2 regions of the Thioalkalivibrio sp. ALE12 genome follow, and region 1 is predicted to be linked to the other one. Evidence: riboswitches for the same ligand, from Rfam matches in the RefSeq annotation. Region 1 holds a riboswitch; the other holds the start of a gene.
The links. A riboswitch is a leader RNA that binds a small molecule or an ion and turns the genes downstream of it on or off. The one in region 1 is predicted to bind cobalamin.
Positions count from the first base shown of each region.

Region 2: linked by a shared signal. The riboswitch ahead of bluB (5,6-dimethylbenzimidazole synthase) and the one ahead of F614_RS0102660 (TonB-dependent receptor domain-containing protein) in region 1 are both predicted to bind cobalamin.

Region 1 covers NZ_KB905905.1:579,616-583,022, reverse strand. Annotated here, with positions in the region: gene F614_RS0102665 (hypothetical protein) at 1-1,545, shown strand, start outside; cobalamin riboswitch at 1,633-1,880, shown strand; gene F614_RS0102660 (TonB-dependent receptor domain-containing protein) at 2,022-3,407, shown strand, end outside.
Region 2 covers NZ_KB905905.1:264,634-268,040, reverse strand. Annotated here, with positions in the region: gene F614_RS0101270 (iron ABC transporter permease) at 1-671, opposite strand, end outside; gene F614_RS0101265 (cobalamin-binding protein) at 678-1,580, opposite strand; cobalamin riboswitch at 1,727-1,935, shown strand; gene bluB (5,6-dimethylbenzimidazole synthase) at 2,030-2,782, shown strand; gene cbiB (adenosylcobinamide-phosphate synthase CbiB) at 2,779-3,407, shown strand, end outside.

The DNA.
Region 1 (3,407 bases):
GAGCAACTGCGCAATACGATCGACCTGCTGCCGGACCTGCTGTTCGTGACTCGCGATCTGGCCATGAGCGAGCTCCCACCGGACATGCGCCGGCGCAAGGCGGCCGAGGTGCTGCTCCACGAGGTGGATATCTCGCCCGAGGGGGTGGCCGTCGCGGTACGCGAGATGACCGGCGATACCAGCCTGGCCGCCGCCGCGGAGCAGATCGAGATCTATCGCCGCCTGGGCCTGCGCTCGCGCGTGGGCGATCTGGTGGGCGCGACCGAGGATTCCCGGCTCGCGGCCCTGGAAAAGCTGCACCACGAGGCCCCGGAAGTTGCCGACCTGCTGCGCGATCGGCTGCGCGGCGTGGCGCCGACCCAGGAAGATGGCGTGCGCCGGGTGGACCAGTTCCTGGACCGCCTGTTCTCGGCGGCCGATGCCGACGACCTGGCGCGTTGCACGCTCGACGATGCGCAGGCGATCTTCGTGCTTGCGTTCGAGCTCGTGAATGGACGCCAGATCAAGCGCCTGAGCTTCGAATGGTCCGGTGGCTGGCAGCTCGGAGCGGCGCTGGACCGGCTGGAGTCCCAGGGCAACCGCTTTCGTGTGGCGCAGGCCGGGGTGGTCAGCCGCCTGCGCTCGCTCGGCATTCTGCTGTCCCAGAGCGATGCCTCGGGGCTGGACCCGCAGGTCCTGCGCGAGCCGGCCACCGACCTGGGGCGCCAGGTCCTGGAGGCACTGCGTACGCTGGAAGATCGCGAGCCGCCGGAAAATTCGGCCGAAGGGCAGCTGCTGGGACTGGCGCTGCGGCGCGTCGAGGACCTGCGCGAAGCGCGCGACCAGCTGATGCAGGCGCAGAGCCGTTACGCCAATGCGGTGGAGCGCTGGGAGGCCCTGCGCCGCGCCCAGGTGGAGAAGCGGGGCGAGAAGCGCTGGTTCAAGCGCAGTGTGCGCGGTATCCGGGTCAGCGAGGAGCTGATCGAGCTGACCGATGACCAGAAGCTGAAGCTGGCCAACGACTTCTGCAACTTCCTTAAGGAGTTGAAGATCCAGCGTGAGGGCGACCTGTTCTACTTCGGAGGGGCAGCGCTGGACGCCGAGACGGCCAAGCGCATCGGCATCCAGCTGGCCCTGATCCTGGAGCCGCTGGTGGACCTCACCAACCCGAGCATCCAGCGCGCGATCTACGCCAACCCGGCCGCGTATCTCGGGGGGCTGTATGTGGGCATGAGCGCGGATGCCAAGGCGGGTCTGGGCTCGGCCATGGTGCGCAAGGTACGTCAGGATCTCGGGCGCATGGCCGAATGGCTGGCGATGCGCCTCACGCGGATCTATCACCTGCCTTTGAGCGATTCCATGCGCGATTTCCTGGTCGACCAGTACGGCGCCAACCGCGAGCGCCTGGACATGCTGGCAACGCATGCCGGGGACGAGTCGCATCCCGTGGCACTGCGCGCCGAGCGGTCGCCCGAGTTCGACGCCATGCTGCAGGACAAGACCTGGGGCCTGCTGCTGAAGCGCGGAACCCGCTACCTCCACGCCGAGGAGCGGCGCCGGCGCTGATGAGGCGTCGCGACGGGCCCGGTTCGACGGTTCCGGTTGTGCGAGATCGAATCTCCCCCGGCTGGTAATTTTGCGCCCAATTGTGTAGTGTTCGCCGCGTTCCCCGGTGCCCGGCCAGGCTCGACCTGGCGGGTTAAACGGGAAGTTCGGTGAGTCCGGGCAGGTCTCCGAGGCCTGCGGACGAAACCGACGCTGCCCCCGCAACGGTGATCGAGCGAGGGACCGCCCGACGGTCCCTGATGGTCGCGGCCAGTGCCACTGAACATGATGTTCGGGAAGGCGCCGCACCGGAACGCTCGTCAGCCCGGAGACCGGCCAGGGAATGATCGCGCGGCATGCGGCGGGCATGCGAGGCGGATGATCGGGCCTGGCCGCTAGCCGGTTGTGGCCGATCCCCCTCGTGTCTGTCTCCCCCTGTTCGCGCGATCCCGACGAATCAACGGCGTGCGGGCGGCTCGCCGGGAGACACGGACGACATGAAACGCACAGCACTTTCCACGGCCATCCTGCTGGCCACCAGTCCCGTTCTGGCGGATACGCCGGATACCAACGACGCGCAGACCCTGGAAACCGTCCAGGTCACAGCCTCTCGCGTCGCGCAGACCGTCGACGAGACGCTTGCTTCGGTCACCATCATCGACCGCGAAGAGATCGAGCGCCTGCAGCCCCAGCAGTTCACCGATCTGCTGGAGGGCCGCGCCGGGATCGAAACCTCCCAGAACAGCGCCTTCGGCAAGACAACTTCCGTCTACACCCGCGGGACAAGCTCCGACCACACCCTGCTTCTGATCGACGGCGTGCGCATGGGGTCGGCCACCAGTGGTGGCGCAAGCTGGCAGTTCCTGCCACCGGAGGAGATCGAGCGGGTGGAGATCGTGCGCGGTCCGCGCACCAGCATCTACGGTTCCGATGCGATTGGTGGCGTGGTGCAGACTTTCACTCGCGAAGGCCGCAAAGGGTCTCCGAAAGTCAACGCGTTTGTCGGCGGTGGCAGTTTCAATACCCGCGAGGCCGGGGTTGGTGTCGCGGGTGGTACCGAGAGCACGAACTACAGTTTCTCGCTCAGCCACTTCGCGACCGACGGCATCAATGTGCAGGACGATGTCGGTGACGACGACCGGGATGGCTACGACAACACCTCGTTGGCAACCAAGGTCTCGCACCGTCTGGATAATGGCGTCGAGTTCTTCGGGAATATCCTTTATTCGGAGGGCACGAGCGAATTCGACGGTACCGAAGATGAAACCGATTTTCGGCATGCCGCCCTTCGTGCTGGCTTGCGAGTGCCTGTAACCCCTCTTTGGGACACCGAACTCAGTGTTAGTCACAGTCGCGATGAGAACGATAACTTTAGCGATGGCGTTTTTTCTTCCCGCTTCGACACTAAACGCAATGGTGTGGATTGGCGAAACGATCTCGAGATAACGGATCGTGTTTATTTGATTGCCGGGATCGATGCGTATGAAGACCGGGTGGATAGCACCAACGATTACGTTGAAGATTCGCGATACAACGTTGGCGCATACTCGGTGGTGCAGGTTGGCCTGGGCCGCCATGATCTCGAGGGAAGTTTGCGTTACGACGATAATGAACAGTTCGGCGACAAGGTGACGGGGCAGGTAGCCTGGGGCATGCAGGCAACCAACATTATACGGCTGCGCGCGTCTTACGGAACGGCCTTCAACGCGCCCACGTTTAACCAACTGTATTGGCCGGGGGCGGGCGATCCAGAACTTCAAGCAGAAGAGTCCGAAACGTCTGAAATAGGCCTGCGCGCTAACTTTGATCAAGGGTATCTGGATGCTTCGATTTTCCAATCGAGGGTGGACAAAATGATCGCAGGTTGGCCGCCTGAGAATGTT
Region 2 (3,407 bases), 310 kb from region 1:
ACCCCGAGTGCAGCGGCCTGCATCGGGCCGCGCGCGAGCACGTTCAGCGTGCGGCCCAGCGGCAGGGCGAGGAACACGACCAGCACCAGCAGGATCCAGGCGGGATAGGGGTTGCGGGCATGGGACACATCGCCCATCAGCCAGTACAGCATGCCCGGAAGCTCGGCCGTCGGGCTGACTGCGAGCAGGAAACTGATCATGGCGCCCCAGCCCGCCGCGACCACCACGCCCGTCAGAAGCAGGCGCGTGGGGGTCCAGCTGCCGGTACCGTGCGCCAGGCCGAACACGATCACCGTGGACAGGAGGGCACCGGCGAACGCGGCCAGCGAGACGGAGAACATCGACAGGCCCGCGAGCATCGCCAGCAGGGCGCCGACGGAGGCGCCGCCGGAGAGGCCCAGCACGTAGGGATCGGCCAGCGGGTTGCGCAGCAGCACCTGCATCAGCGCGCCGGCCAGACCCAGCAACCCGCCTGCGGCAAAGGCCGCCAGGGCGCGCGGCAGGCGCAGCTCCAGCACCAGCGTGTCGTGCAGGCGGCTACCCTCGCCGAGCATCACCGCCAGCAGGTCGCCGGGCGCGATCGCGACACTGCCGAAGGCCAGCGCGATCAGCACCGCCAGCAGCGACGCCGGCAGCAGGACCGCGGCGGCAAGGAGGAAGGCGCGGGTCACGAGGGGTCAGTCCGCCCGGCGCAGGCGCGCCCGCTCGAGCTCCTCGCACATCAGGCGGGTGCCCTCGGCGATGCGCGGGGTATGGCGCTGCAGCAGGGACGGCGGGATGAAGAACAGGTTGTCGCGCTGGACCGCGGTCATGTCCTCCCATTGCGTCCAGGCGATGACCCAGTCGGGGCGATCCTCGCCCATGCCGCCGCCAATGATGACCTCCGGATCGGCCTCGATGACCGCCTCGCGATCCATGCGCGGGACCAGGCGATCCAGGTGGCCGAATACGTTTACCCCGCCGCACAGGCGGATCGCCTCGCTGATCAGGTGGTCGTCGTTCACCGTCATCAGGGGCTGTTCCCACACCTGATAGAACAGGCGTACCGGGTCGCGCTCGGCGTAGTCCTGGCGCAGGGTGTCGATCGCCTCCTCGAAGGCCTGCACGGCCGCGTCGCCCTGCGTCTCGGTGCCGGCGAGCTGTGCCATGCGGCGCATGCTGGCGGCCACGCCGTCGAAGCTGCGGGGCTCCGACACGTAGACGTGGAAGCCGAGCTCGCGCAGGTGTTCGATCTGGGATTGCGAGTTTCCGCTGCGCCAGGCAACGACCAGGTCCGGATCGAGCTGCACGACGCGCTCCATATCGATGCGGCTGTAGCCGCCCACCCGGGGAAGCATCTCCGCCTCCGGCGGGAAGTCGCTGTGCTGGGTCGCGCCCACCAGCTTGTCGCCGGCCCCGACGGCGAACAGGACCTCCGTGATATGCGGGGCGAGGCTGACGATACGCTCGGCGGGTTGTTCCAGCCGGATCTCGTGACCGTCATCGTCGGTCACCGAGACCGGGTCGGCCAGTGCCGGCGCCGTGCAAAGCAACGTCGCGACGAGCAGGGCGGAGGAGCGTCCGAGGGTCTTGAAATTCATAAAAATCCGGTGGTTGTGGCGCTGTTGCGAGGTCGAATGGAGGACGTCTGCGGTAGTGCGCGCAAGCCGCAAAAGCGTTTCATCATAGCAGCATGGGCAAGATGGTTTGGTGCCCAAATTGGTCGGGGGCGCGCCGAACGCGTATCATACGGCGGCTTGAATCAGGTGCCTGCAATGCGCAGGTGAAACGGGAAGCCGGTGCAAATCCGGCGCTGCCCCCGCAACGGTAAGTGAGCGGCGAACCACACCGCAGGCTTGGCCACTGTGCCCCCACGGGTCACGGGAAGGCGTCTGTGGCATCGGCAGCCGCCGACGCTCGCGAGCCCGGAGACCGGCCTGGTGATGACGCATCCTGCGATCGTGCGGCGGGCAACGATCGAGGGCACGGGCACCATCTGCGGTGCCCGTTCCTTCGTGGTTTCGCCGTGCCGTCGCCCCGACGGAAACGCATGACGAACCCAGACCCCAAACCGAAAGAAGGGCATCCGAACGCGTTCGCCTCGGCCGAGCGCGAGGCGGTTTATCGCGTGATCGGGGAACGCCGCGACATGCGCCATTTCCGCCCGGATCCGGTGGATGGCGCTACGCTGCGCCGGCTGCTGGAGGCCGCCCACCGCGCGCCCAGCGTCGGGTACATGCAGCCCTGGCGCTTCCTGCGGGTAACCGATCCGGCGCTGCGCGAGGCCCTGCATGCCCACGCCGCGGACGAGCAGGCCCGCACCGCCGAGGCCTGCGGGGAGCGCGCGGCGGAGGTGCACCGCCTGAAGCTGGAAGGGATCCGCGAGGCGGGGGAGTTGCTGGTCGTGGCCCTGACCGACGGCCGCGAACGCTATGTGCTGGGGCGCCGTACGCTACCGGAGATGGACCTGTGCTCGGCGGCCTGCGCGATTCAGAACCTGTGGCTGGCGGCCCGCGCGGAGGGGCTGGGCATGGGCTGGGTCTCGCTGTTCGATCCGGACTGGCTGGCGCGGCAGCTGGACATGCCGGAGGGCGGCTATCCGATCGCGGTGCTGTGCCTCGGCCATGTGGAGCGTTTCTACGACCGGCCAATGCTGGAGACCGCGGGCTGGGATCGTCGGCGGCCCCTGGAAGAACTGGTCTTTCAGGATCGCTGGGGCGTGCCCGGCGAGCTGGCAGCCGACCCGGATGCGGCAGGCGCCGGAAACGGGGCGGACGAACGGACCGGATCCGACAGCGCATGAGCGCCTTCCTGATCCTGATGGGCGCCCTGATCCTCGATCGCTTGTTCGGCGATCCGCGGCGATTCCACCCGCTGGCCGGGTTCGGTCGGCTGGCGGCCTGGGCCGAGTCCCGCTGGCATGCGCCCAGTCGCCTGCGCGGGGCGTTGCTGCTCGCGGCGTTGGTCCTGCCATGGGTGGCGCTGGCCGCTCTGGGGGCGTCGCTGGCCTGGGGCTGGTTGCTGTCGCTGGCGATCCTGACCCTGGCGATTGGCTGGCGCAGCCTGGACGAACACGCCGAGGTGGTCGCGCGGGCCCTGGAGACGGATGATTTGCACGGTGCCCGCACGGGCGTGGGGATGCTGGTCAGTCGGGACACGGAGGCCCTGGACGTGCGCGGGGTGAGCGGGGCGACCATCGAGTCGGTCCTGGAGAACGGCAACGATGCGCTGTTTGCCACGATCTTCTGGTTCCTGGTCGCCGGGGCACCAGGCGTGGTGGCCTACCGGCTGGTCAATACCCTGGATGCGATGTGGGGGTACCGTAACGAGCGGTATGCCACGTTCGGCTGGGCGGCCGCGCGGCTGGATGACGCCATGAACCTGATCCCGGCGCGTCTGACGGCCCTGGCCTATGCCCTGGCGGGGCG